Regions from separate parts of the Tindallia californiensis genome, predicted to be linked through region 1. Evidence: a T-box and tRNA genes for the amino acid it is inferred to sense, from the RefSeq annotation. Region 1 holds a T-box; the other holds one or more tRNA genes.
The links. A T-box is a leader RNA that pairs with one kind of tRNA and senses whether it is charged. The one in region 1 lies ahead of BLV55_RS02710 (valine--tRNA ligase), so its partner is inferred to be a tRNA-Val.
Positions count from the first base shown of each region.

Region 2: it has a tRNA-Val gene. The T-box ahead of BLV55_RS02710 (valine--tRNA ligase) is inferred to sense a tRNA for this amino acid. The anticodon was not compared.

Region 1 is NZ_FNPV01000002.1:118,233-124,533, forward strand. It holds gene BLV55_RS02705 (bifunctional folylpolyglutamate synthase/dihydrofolate synthase) at 1-18, opposite strand, end outside; gene BLV55_RS02710 (valine--tRNA ligase) at 59-2,704, opposite strand; T-box leader at 2,782-3,004, opposite strand; gene BLV55_RS02715 (D-2-hydroxyacid dehydrogenase) at 3,064-4,023, opposite strand; gene BLV55_RS02720 (YbaK/EbsC family protein) at 4,016-4,510, opposite strand; gene BLV55_RS02725 (anaerobic ribonucleoside-triphosphate reductase activating protein) at 4,539-5,222, opposite strand; gene BLV55_RS02730 (AEC family transporter) at 5,255-6,202, opposite strand.
Region 2 is NZ_FNPV01000001.1:127,996-134,296, forward strand. It holds gene BLV55_RS00630 ([Fe-Fe] hydrogenase large subunit C-terminal domain-containing protein) at 1-892, shown strand, start outside; gene BLV55_RS00635 (HD domain-containing protein) at 856-1,503, opposite strand; tRNA gene BLV55_RS00640 (tRNA-Val) at 1,677-1,752, shown strand; gene BLV55_RS00645 (RnfABCDGE type electron transport complex subunit D) at 1,915-2,880, shown strand; gene BLV55_RS00650 (RnfABCDGE type electron transport complex subunit G) at 2,877-3,494, shown strand; gene BLV55_RS00655 (NADH:ubiquinone reductase (Na(+)-transporting) subunit D) at 3,487-4,116, shown strand; gene BLV55_RS00660 (NADH:ubiquinone reductase (Na(+)-transporting) subunit E) at 4,116-4,703, shown strand; gene BLV55_RS00665 (NADH:ubiquinone reductase (Na(+)-transporting) subunit F) at 4,717-5,820, shown strand; gene BLV55_RS00670 (aspartate kinase) at 5,856-6,301, opposite strand, start outside.

The DNA of each region.
Region 1 (6,301 bases):
TGCCTCTTGGTAATCCACGGACACATCCTCCCTCTCCCTTAGTATCCTGTTCCCGATCTTATTGAAGCTCTTTAATTCGCTTTTCAAGGTTTTGAAGCATTTCTTCAAATTTTACTTGTTTTTGTTTTTCTTCTTCAACTAATGTAGCCGGAGCTTTTTCTATAAACCCTTTATTGCTTAGTTTTCCTTGAACACGCTTGATTTCTCCCTGATATTTCTCTTTCTCTTTTTCCAGCCTTTGAAGCTCTTTTTGGATATCAACCAATTCTTCCAGAGGAATAAACATTTCAGCACCTGCAAAGGGGACAGAAACAGCTTGATTCGGTATCTTGTTTTGATCTTCAAAAAACGTTACATTGGATACAGAAGCCAGACTCATAAGGTAAGGCGTCCCTCTTTCCAGCAGACTCTTTAGTTCCGTTCGTGCATTCAATACCATTAGTGCGGCTTTTTTCGATGCTGGCACATTCATATCTGACCGTATGTTCCGAATGCTTTTGATCGCCTGTACCAACTGATCCATTTCTTCTTCTGCTTTTGGATTGATCCATTGGTTTTTGGTTACTGGCCAGGGAGAAATCATTATGTTATCTCTTTCTCCTGGAAGGCTTTGCCAGATTTCTTCCGTAATGAACGGCATAAATGGATGTAACAATTTCAAAATATTTTCTAATACTTCCACAAGCACAGCCTGAGCCGTATGCTTTGCTTCTTCATTCTCACTATACAGCCTGGTTTTGCTCATTTCAATATACCAATCGCAATATTCATTCCAAGTGAAATCAACGATTTTTTGTTGTGCAAGCCCTAATTCAAATTTGTCTAAATTTGAGGTTATTTCCTGCTCAACTCTTTGAAGTCGCGATAATATCCATCGATCTTCAAAGGTTAATCGTTGTTCTTTTTGGCTTAGAGTCGCCACTTCACCATCAAGATTCATCAATAAAAACCGAGTAGCATTCCAGAGCTTATTAGCAAAATTCCGACTAGCTTCCAGTCTTTCTTCGTGAAAACGCAAATCGTTCCCCGGACTATTCCCTTGAACCAGAGTGAATCGTAAAGCGTCAGCGCCGTACTCTTCAATCACTTCAAGAGGGTCAACCCCGTTCCCAAGAGATTTGCTCATTTTTCTACCTTCAGCATCTCGAACCAACCCATGGACTAACACATGCTCAAAAGGAATGTCGTCACAAACCTCCAAGCCGCTAAACACCATGCGGACAACCCAGAAGAAAATAATATCGTATCCTGTCACCAGTACATTTGTTGGGTAAAAATAATCTAGCTCTGGTGTTTTATCTGGCCATCCCAGTGTGGAAAAAGGCCATAAGGCTGAGCTAAACCAAGTATCTAAAACATCTTCATCTTGAACAATGTGATCTCCTTTACATTGGGTGCAAACCTCTGGCGATTCTCTTAACACCATCATTTCTCCACAGTCCTGGCAATAATAGGCTGGAATTCGATGTCCCCACCAAAGCTGACGAGAAACACACCAGTCTCTTATATTTTCTAACCAGTGAAAATAGATTTTACTAAATCTTTCTGGTATAAACTTTGTATGGTTATTCTTAACCGCATCAATGGCCGGTTTTGCCAGCGGCTCCATATGCAAAAACCATTGCTCCGAAGTAATTGGCTCTACAGCAGTACTGCATCGATAACATTGTCCTACATTGTGAACCCGTTCTTTCACACTCACTAATAAGCCTAGCTTTTCTAAGTCTTTCACCATCTGATGACGTGCATCATAACGACTCATCCCACAATAAGGGCCACCATTTTCATTAATACTAGCGTCGTCATTCATCACTCGTATTTGTGGTAACTGATGTCGTGTCCCTACCTCAAAATCGTTCGGATCATGTGATGGTGTTATTTTTACAGCTCCTGTTCCAAATTCCGGATCCACATACTCATCCGCAATAATGGGAATCTCTCGGTTTAACAGTGGTAAAATAACGGTTTTTCCTATAAGATGCTTGTATCTCTCATCTTCCGGATGCACAGCAACCGCCGTATCTCCTAAGATTGTTTCCGGTCTGGTAGTAGCTATTTCAATATAAGTATCCTCATCTTTTATCGGATAGTTGACATGCCAGAATTTCCCGGATTTTTCTTCATGCTCTACTTCGATATCCGATAAAGAGGTTTTACAGTCCGGACACCAGTTAATGATTCGGTTTCCCCGATAAATCAACCCTTTTTCGTATAAACGCACAAAGAACTCCTTAACAGCTTTGTTGCATCCTTCATCCATGGTAAAGCGTTCTCTTGACCAGTCACATGAATTTCCTAACTGTTTCATTTGGTCCACTATCCTGCGGCCATAGTTATCGCGCCAGTTCCAAGCTTCTTCAAGAAATTTTTCTCGTCCTATTTCGTTTTTATCTAACCCTTGCTCTTGCTTTATTTTGTCAACTACTTTCACTTCCGTTGCAATACTGGCATGATCTGTTCCGGGTAGCCATAATGTTTCGTACCCTCGCATTCGTTTGTATCTGGTCAGTATATCTTGCAGTGTCTGGTCCAATGCATGACCCAAATGAAGTTGTCCCGTAATATTTGGCGGTGGTAAAACAATACAAAAAGGCTCTTTTCCAGAATTTGGAGTAGCTTTAAATAAGTCTTTTTCCATCCAATCTTCATAAATTTTCTTTTCAAATGTTTTTGGATCATAATTCTTTTGCAATGTTGTTTCCATAACAATAACCTCCTATAGCATCTTGTTTTCTCACTTGTTTTTCAAAAATCAAAAAAAGCCTTCTCCTCCTTACAAATTATAAGGACGAAAAGACTTCGCGGTACCACCCTATTTCTCCTGCTTGCAGGAGCTCTTAAAAGAGAGATAACGGTCTCTTACCGTCTGGACTTACTCACTAATCGCTTCTGTCCAGATGCTCTGAAGCTACTTCAGCACCTATCAACCGTAAAACCTTTCAGCTAATGGTTTTACTCTCTGTAGATTTTAGTCATGCCTACTCCTCTTCATCATTGCCTCTCATCTTCTGTTTTTCATCATTATATCATAAAATACAATGAAAATGCATATAACAACCTCTCTTAATAGCCTTTTTCTAAATCTACCACATTCATCATATTCCCATTACCACCTTGAAATACTTTTAGGTTATTCTGTAAAATCGGCATGAGTTTTTCCATGTATTTCGTAGATTCACCACATATATGTGGTGTTATGACAACATTTTCCAGTTTCCATAAAGGGCTGCTTTGAGGTAATGGCTCTTCTTCAAAGACATCGGCTACAAAACCGCGGATCCACCTTTCTTTAAGGGCTTTTATTAAAGCTTCTTCATCAATGGTACCTCCACGTCCCATGTTGATTAAGCAAGCATTTTTTTTCATCACCGATAAGTTTTTTGCATTTATTATTTTTCTTGTTTTCACTGTTTCTGGTAAGAGGTTAATCACATAATCACTTTCTTTAAGAAGGGCTTCGATTTCAGTCATTCCAAAAGTATTATCCACATAAGGTATTTCCTCTGGGTTGTTTTTAATGCCGATCACTCGCATGCCCATTAAAGATGCTTTTTTTGCAATTTCCTGACCAATGCTTCCTAATCCTAAAATACCAACTGTTGCACCAAATATTTCATTTTGTTCTATCTGACGATCCCACGTACTGCTCATCTGGTTTCGGATCATTGAATGAATGTTTCTAGCCATCATAATCATGCTTGCGATAGCATATTCAGCCATATGAATCCGGTGTACGCCTTTTCCATTCGTAATAATAACGCCTTTTTCATGCAGTTCTTTGATTGGAAATGCATCTACTCCTACGGTAATTGCTTGAAGCCATTTCAGATTTTTACCCTTTCGAATAATGGATGCTTCACAAGGGTAAGTAACCAGAACATCTGTATCTTCAATCACTTCTTCTAATTGCTCTGGCTTATTGACAAACAATACTTTTTCGAACTTTTCCGGATCCAGCATCGCTTCTATTTTTTGTTGAGAAAAAGTGACGTGCGAGGGAATATTAAAAACAATTTTATACATTGGGTAACTCCTTTCCATATTTACATACATCTACAACCTTTCCTCCGGTTACTTCTGCAAGTTGTGCCATTGTAATGGGAACAGCCGTATTAGAAGTACCTGCCGCTGCATATACAGTATCAAATCGCTCCATACTTGAATCAAGAAGGATTTGGACATTTGTCAAACCAAAAGGGCAAACTCCACCAGGAGGGAACCCTGTTTTTTCAATACATTCTTCTTTTGAAGCCATTTTAGGTTTTATTCCTAACTGCTTCTTTATTTTACTGGTATTAATTTTTGCATCACCGCTAGTCACTACTAACACTGGAGTTTCTTCTGCAAGAAATAAAATAGATTTCGCAATTTGACCTACCGACACACCAAGTTGATCTGCTGCCATTTGGGCTGTTTTTGTCGACCCCGGTTCAAAGACGATCACTTTGGTGTTTATTGGAAGTGATTCTATATATTCTACCATATCGTCCAGCCGCTCTTTATCGGTCATTTCACCTTACTCCTCTCTTTTTTGTTTTTTAGCGAAGAATTACTTCTTCAAAGAATGGTTCTAATTGTTCTTTTAAGTAAGTCATTCTTATCGCTGGATATGACGTAAGCTTTTTTCTTCCACAAAGCACATTTTCATTATCACGAAAGTTTTGAAGAACGTACTTTTTAGCATCGGATATCCAATCAGCAATTTTCAAAACCTCTGTCTCCGTCAAAATTTCTGGTGATACAGTGGTTCTGAATTCATAGTTTTTCATCTGGTTTTTAATAACCCTAATGCTTTTATTGATAGCATCAAGATCTACACAAACGCCTGCAATCTGATCATATTTTTCCGGTGGCGCTTTTATATCCATGGCGATATAATCAATCAATCCTTCTTTGATAAGTGGTTCAATAATATCCGGTTTTGTTCCATTGGTATCCAGTTTTACACCATATCCAATGGATTTTATTTCTTGTATAAAGCCTCTTAAATCTTCTGATAATGTGCATTCACCACCTGAGATAACCACACTATCAATAAAAGAACGTCTCGTAATCAATTCATCCATCATTTTCTGTCGTTCTATCTGAACACCTTCGATACTCAACAGTTCTGCATTGTGACAATAGGAGCACCTAAAATTGCATCCTCGCAAAAAAATAACCGTTGATAAATGCCCTGGATAATCGATTAGCGATGTTTTTTGAATTCCGCCAATACGCATTTCGTCACTCCATTCCATCTTTTTGATGGTTATTAAATGATCCCTATACTTCTAAAAGCAAAAACAAAAGATGTCATGGTTACAATTGATAACAATGTACTTACCATAATAATATCTGAAGCCAGTTCTTTGTCTGCATTCATGGCTGCTGCCATAATAAAGGACACTGTTGCTGTCGGTACACCAGTCAGTACATAGATTAATATGATATCCTCTCCTCTATAGCCAAAAAACAGGGCTGAAACAACGGATAGCATGGGTAGTGCCACGAGTTTAATCGCACTGGCAATGAGTGCTATTGGTAAATTCTCCAATGTATGACTAATATTAAAAGAAGCACCAATCGCAATTAAGGCTAACGGCGTAGCAATCACAGCAAAGTACTCCATGGTTCTCTCGGCTACGACAGGAACTTGAACTGGGATCAGGGACATGATAATGCCGGCTGTGATCGCAACAATCAATGGGTTTTTTGCAATATCTGACAGGGTCTTTTTAAGGTGAATTTTCTTGGTGCGGTCTTTTCCTGCATATGACAAAATAATAACAGACATAACATTATACACCGGAACGATAATCGCTACAGCTAACGGACCTTTAATGGCGATGTGTCCAAGGATGTTCTCCATTAAGGAAAACCCTATGTACAAGAAATTTCCTCTAAATGCCCCTTGAGCAAAAGCTCCTATTTGGTCCGGTTTCTTTATAACAGTGTTTCCTAAAATCCAGGATAAAATAGCTCCACCAACCGTTACCACCGTTATAAATAAAATAAATCCTATATCAAAGTACTCTTGAAATGTCGCACCAGAAACATCGCAGAATAATTTAATCGGCAATGCCACATAAAAAACCATGTGATTTGCTTTTTTTACAAAGTCGCCATCTATTATTTCCTTTTGCCTCATAAGATAGCCAGAACACATGACCAAAAAAATAGGCAATGCGGTGCCAAGACTAAAAAACATATTTTCTATCATTGAGCTTCTCCTTGTGATGTGATATTAACTGACTAACGATTCATTCATGTACGATTATAACATATTCTTCTCTGTTTTTGACCCTTCGTCACGCTACGA
Region 2 (6,301 bases), on a different contig from region 1:
GCATTTACAGAGAAGAACACCTATCATTTCTTCTTCCTGTCCGGCGATTATCCGATTAATCCAGTTAAGATTTCCTGAACTTATCCACCACATTCTTCCAATTGATTCACCCGTAGAGATAGCTGCTTATATGGCTCGAGAAGAAGCTATGCGTAAATATGGATTAAAAGCAGAAGAAATCGGCGTATACTATTCTACCCCCTGCCCTGCCCGCATTTCTAGTTTTTTAAGGCCCTTAGGCACACAAAAAACCAATATCAGCATGTCACTTCCTATTCATAAGGTTTTTGGTTTGGTAAATAGATTTCTAAAGGATAATGCAGGAAAATCACTGCAACGTGTCTATCCGTCTTCCGAAGGCATTAATTGGTCTCGAGTGGGCGGTCAAGCAGCTTCTTTGAAAATCGATGAATACATGGCCGTTGATGGCATCAGTAACGTCATTAGCGTATTAGAAGAAATCGAATACGGAAAAATGAGGCACTTAAAGTTTTTAGAATGTCAAGCCTGTATTAATGGTTGTGTTGGTGGAAGCTTGAATGTAGAAAACCCTTTTATTGCACAAAGTCGCATTCGAGTGATTGCCAAGAAATATCAACATATTAAAACAGAATCTCCGAGTATTTCGCCGGAAAAATTTCTTTTCACTCAGCCTATTCAACCTCTTCATTCAACAAAATTAGATCAAGATTTATCAAAAGCGCTTTTAAAACTTGAACAAGTTGATAAAACCCTCAAAAAACTTCCTGACATTGACTGTGGCGCATGCGGCGCACCGTCCTGTCGTGCATTCGCAGAAGACATTGTACAAAACAGGGCTGCATTAGAAGAATGTGTTGTTTTGATTAAAAAAACCTACTTTAAAAAAGGAATGACGCTCGATTCTTTTTGATGAAAATAGTATAAATCCTCAGCAAAAGATGTAAGCTTAACACTTTCCTTATTTCTTAAATAACGGATATCCAAATCATTAATACGTACTCTATCTAAGTTGTCTGCATCCTTAAAAATCAAATATAGTTTCGACATGGTTGTATATGCTTTATCACTCCATCCTCTCTGAATTTTTTTATGTTCTTCCATTGCAATAGAATCGTCTACCGAATGATATCTAATGATCATTGTTGCAATATCCAATTCTTGAGAACAATTTAAGCGCATTCTTCTTTTTAGCGCCTTCACCTTTTGTACACTTTTAGTACCATGAAAGGAGTCTTTTTGATCATTATGTCTTCCAATGTCATGATAAAGACTTGAAAAAATTAATATTTTTTCTTCTTCTTCGGAAATACGATAAAGTTGTCCAATCAAAATCGCAAGGATCATAACCCTTTGTGTATGGTCCGGACCATGAAGTCCTTTAGGGTTAAAGTAATGACTCTTCTCTATCCATCGCATATGTTTCTCGCAAGTTTCTATTATCCCTTTATATCCACCAATCATTTTACTAAGAGATTCTTTAGAATACTGATCTGCTTTTTCAACCTTTTTTTCTACTGACATATTTATCACTTCCACTATCCTATAAATTAAGAATGCATACAATGCTTTTTTCATTTTCATCCTATCTCTTCTGTATCATTGTATGTACTGATTGTACCATAATCTTCATCCATATTCATATATCCATTTACTTTTTACTACTTTCTGTGGTAAAATAGTCTTGTTATTATTTAGGGGAATTAACTCAGCTGGTAGAGTGTATCCTTGACGTGGATAAAGTCGTGGGTTCGAGTCCCTCATTCCCCACCAACCAATGAGAAGGCTAAGTATCTTTATGATATCTAGCCTTTTTTCGTATGCTTCTTTCTGTTCTTCTAGTAAATATTCTTTAATTTTTTAAGTACTGTTTTGCATCTCATCATTTCGGGTAATAAAGCTACAGATTTCTATTATCAGATGGAGGGAATGCTTATGATATTTCACAACAAGATTTCATCTTTTTTCCAGAAACAACCACTTATGCGCCATGTTTTAGTTAGTCTTTTGCCGTTAATCTTAGGATCTACCTACCTTTTTGGATTGAGAGTTTTAACTCTTTTGATAGTAGTCTCTGTAGCAGGAATCGCTACAGAATACATCTTTGTAAAAAAAAGAAATCAAAAAGTTACCGAAGCCGTATTAGTAACTTGTGTATTGTTCACCCTTTCCCTTCCCATTGCAACTCCCTACTGGGTTGCCATTGTAGGCATTGTCTTTGGTGTCTTGTTTGCCAAAGAAGTATTTGGGGGTTTCGGACGCAATGTGTTTAATCCAGCATTAGCTGGCAGAATGTTTTTATACGTTTCATTCCCCGAATATCTTACAGCCTCTTGGAACCATGCATCAACTTCTTTTCCCGGAGGGTTTACACAATACATAACTCCTGTTTTAGATACCGTATCAGAGTCAACCCCTATGCCTGCCTTTAGAGCAACAGGAGAACTGCTATCATACAACGAAGTTCTATGGGGTTATACATCTGGCTCTATCGGTGAAACCAGTGCTATCCTTCTTATTTTAGGAGCACTTTTTCTTCTGTCCAGAAAAGCCGCTGACTGGCGATTAATCGTTTCTTCTATCACAGGCTTTCTCACTATTCACAGCCTTTTGTTTATATCCGGAGTCAACAATGTTCCTAATCCTATTTACGGGCTTTTAACGGGTGGTTTCCTTTTTACTTCTATCTATTTTGTTACCGAGCCTACCACGGCTCCTAAAACCAGCTCCGCTAAGTGGATTTACGGATTTTTAATCGGTATTATTACGGTTATTATTCGATATTTCGGTATTTTTATAGAAGGGGCCGCTTTTTCTGTTTTAATCATGAATACCTTTGTTCCTATTATGGACGAAGGGGTTAAGTCGTTAAAAGCTATGAGAAAGAAGGTGAAAGCATGAAAAAATTAAACCTTAAACCCGTCGTGTTTATGGTAATCGTCACTTTTATATATACTTCTGTACTTGCAAGTATTAACGCCATAACGATCGAAAGAATTCAATTAAATGAGCAACTTTCTGATCAAATATCTTTTCTATACGTTTTAGACAAGCTTCCAGAAGAAACCAATGCCGAAACCATTAACTCATTATATGAAAAACACATTCATGAAATAGAAGTAAACGATCAGACTATTTATGAAGGGTTTGATCAAAATGGCGAATTAATTGCCTATATTGTTCCGATTACCGGTAGTGCTGTATGGGGTGACCTTAAAGGACTGGTCTCCTTATCCACTGATTTTAACGAAGTGCTGGGCATTGAGTTTCTTTCTCATAACGAAACTCCCGGATTAGGCGCTCGTATTGATGAAGAATCTTTTAAGGAACAGTTCCGAGGTATTGAAATCGATCCTGATGAGTCTCATCAGTTTCTCACTTACCGACCGGATCCTGACGGCCAGGTAGATGCTATCTCCGGTGCCACAGGAACTTCCAATGCTGTCAGAGATATTTTTAATAATAATATGAAACAGTTTATGTCCGAAACTCGGGAGGCGTTACAAAATGATTAGAAAAATTAGAAATATTTTTTCTCTCGGTGTATTCAAGGACAATCCTGTTTTTAGACAAATATTAGGAATCTGCTCAGCTCTGGCGGTTACCAACTTAATGATTAACTCTCTTGTGATGGGTATTGGATTAATCTTTGTTGCTTCGTTTTCCAGTATGACCGTTTCTATTATTCGCAAATTTACTCCGAAGCATATCCGTATGATGGTGCAGACCCTTATTATCTCTGCTTATGTCATTATTGTCGATATTGTGTTAAAAGCCTATTGGCCTTCTATGAGCGAAGCTTTAGGCCCTTATGTTGGTCTCATTATAACCAACTGCATTATTATGGGTAGATGTGAAGTTTTTGCACAAAACAACCCTCCATTAACTTCTTTTATTGATGGGGTCGCATCAGGAGTAGGCTATAGCTTCGTTTTACTATTTATAGCTTTTTTTAGAGAATTACTCGGCTTTGGATCTCTATTTGGTATTAACGTTTTAGGTGAAAACTGGACAAACTGGGTATTCATGATTATGCCTCCGGGAGCTTTCTTTATGCTGGGCATTCTCATTTGGATCGCCAATACTTATATCCCAGATAAAGAAGGAAACAAGCCAGCAACAGGAGGTGCTAAATAATGGAAATAAACCCTATGGTTATTTTTATGGCATCTATTTTTACGAATAATATGATTTTAGCCAATTTCTTAGGAATGTGTTCTTTTATTGCTGTCTCCAAAGAAATTAAAACAGCATGGGGGCTTGGCCAAGCTGTCACCTTTGTTTTAACAGGAACGTCTGTTATCAATTACCTCATCTACCATCATATATTAGTGCCATATAACTTAGAATATTTGCGATTTATTGTATTTATCATCCTCATAGCTGCCTTTGTTCAGCTGGTGGAAATGATCGTTGAACGATATGTTCCTACGCTTTACTACTCTTTGGGTATTTTCCTTCCTCTGATAACTGTAAACTGTGCCATACTTGGTGTTTCTCTTTTCATGGTTATTCGTGATTATAATTTGATTCAGTCTACGTTTTTTGGACTAGGATCTGGTATTGGTTGGACATTAGCAATTGTAGCTTTAGCAGGAATTCGACAAAAAATCAAAAATGCTCCAGTTCCTAAAGGTCTGGAAGGCGCAGGAATCACCCTGATCATTATCGGCTTAATGGCTTTAGCTTTTATTGGTTTTTCTGGAATCGCAAATGTACAGTAGAGGAGGCTGAAAAATGACGCAAATCATGATTACAGTAGGCATTATGAGTAGCCTTTCTGGCATTCTTGCTTTAATTTTAACGCTGGCAAATCAATACATTGCTAATTACGGTGAATGTAACATCCTTATTAATAACGATAAAGAGTTTATCGTCGAAGGTGGCAGCACATTGCTTAACACCCTAAATGAGCAAGAACTATTTTTACCATCGGCCTGCGGAGGAAAAGGCACTTGTGGCCTTTGTAAGTGTGGAATTACAGAAGGCGGAGGTCCTGTATTACCAACCGAAACTTCATTTCTTAATGAGGACGATCTAAAAAACAACCTCCGTTTATCTTGTCAAGTAAAAGTAAAATCAGATTTGAAATTAACCATACCGGAAGATCTGCTCAATGCCAGAAAATACGAAGCTGTTGTTGATTCTATCAAAGAACTTACTAACACTATCCGCTTCTTAAAAATCCAAATTTCAGACGGTCAACAAATTGACTTTACCCCTGGTCAATATGTCCAATTATTAGCACCTCCATATCCAGGAAACCCCGAGGAAGTATTTAGAGCTTATTCTATCGCTTCCCCTGCATCAAATCATGATTATATTGAGCTTATTATCGGGTATGTGGAAGAAGGTCTTGTTACAACCTATGTTCACCAATTTTTGCAAGAAGGAGATAGCGTATCTTTCAACGGACCCTTTGGAGATTTTTATCTTCAAAAGGAAAGCGATGCTGATATTGTACTGATTGCTGTAGGAACAGGACTAGCACCTATCCGAAGTATCCTATATCAGTTGAAAGAAGAAAACATCAACCGCAAAACCACCTTTTTCTTCGGAGCTAAAACTGAAAAAGATCTTGTTTTAGCTGACGAAATGAAAGAATTCGAAGAGATATTGCCTAACTTTTCTTATAAGCCGGTACTTTCTAGAGTTGCTGAGGAAGATCCGTGGGATGGCGATCGGGGACGAGTTACTGATTCCATCGAAAAATATATTGATAATGCAGATAACAAAGAAGCTTATCTATGCGGCAGTCCTGTAATGATAGAATCTGCCGTTAAAAAACTTAAGGAAAAAGGCTTTACTGATGAAAACGTATTTTATGATGAGTTTGGATAGTAAAAAAACACCCTCCTTTTATCGGAGGGCGTTTTTTATGCATGACAATTTGTCAATTCAAATCCTTCGCCTATTAGTTCTATTGCCTTTTCTTCTTCTTTTGCATCAATTACCCAAGAAAGATTAATTTCTGATGTTGTAATCATTTTGATTTCAATATCAGCCTGTGCTAATAAATCAAACACTTTTCCAGCAACACCCGAATGAGAACGCATCCCTAAACCTACGATAGACATCTTAACAATATCTTCATTAATCTCCCACTGTATAAGGTCGTCTTCCATTTTCCACGATTCCATCATGACTTTAGCATAATGAGCATCTTCTTTCGGAACCGTAAAACTTACATGCATCCGATTCTTATCCACCTTCATTTGAGAAATCATATCAACATTTATTTCTTTTTGAGCCATTTCATCAAAGATGCGACGCAGACTTTTCATACTTGCAGGCAAGTACATTAGTGTTACTTGTATATCCG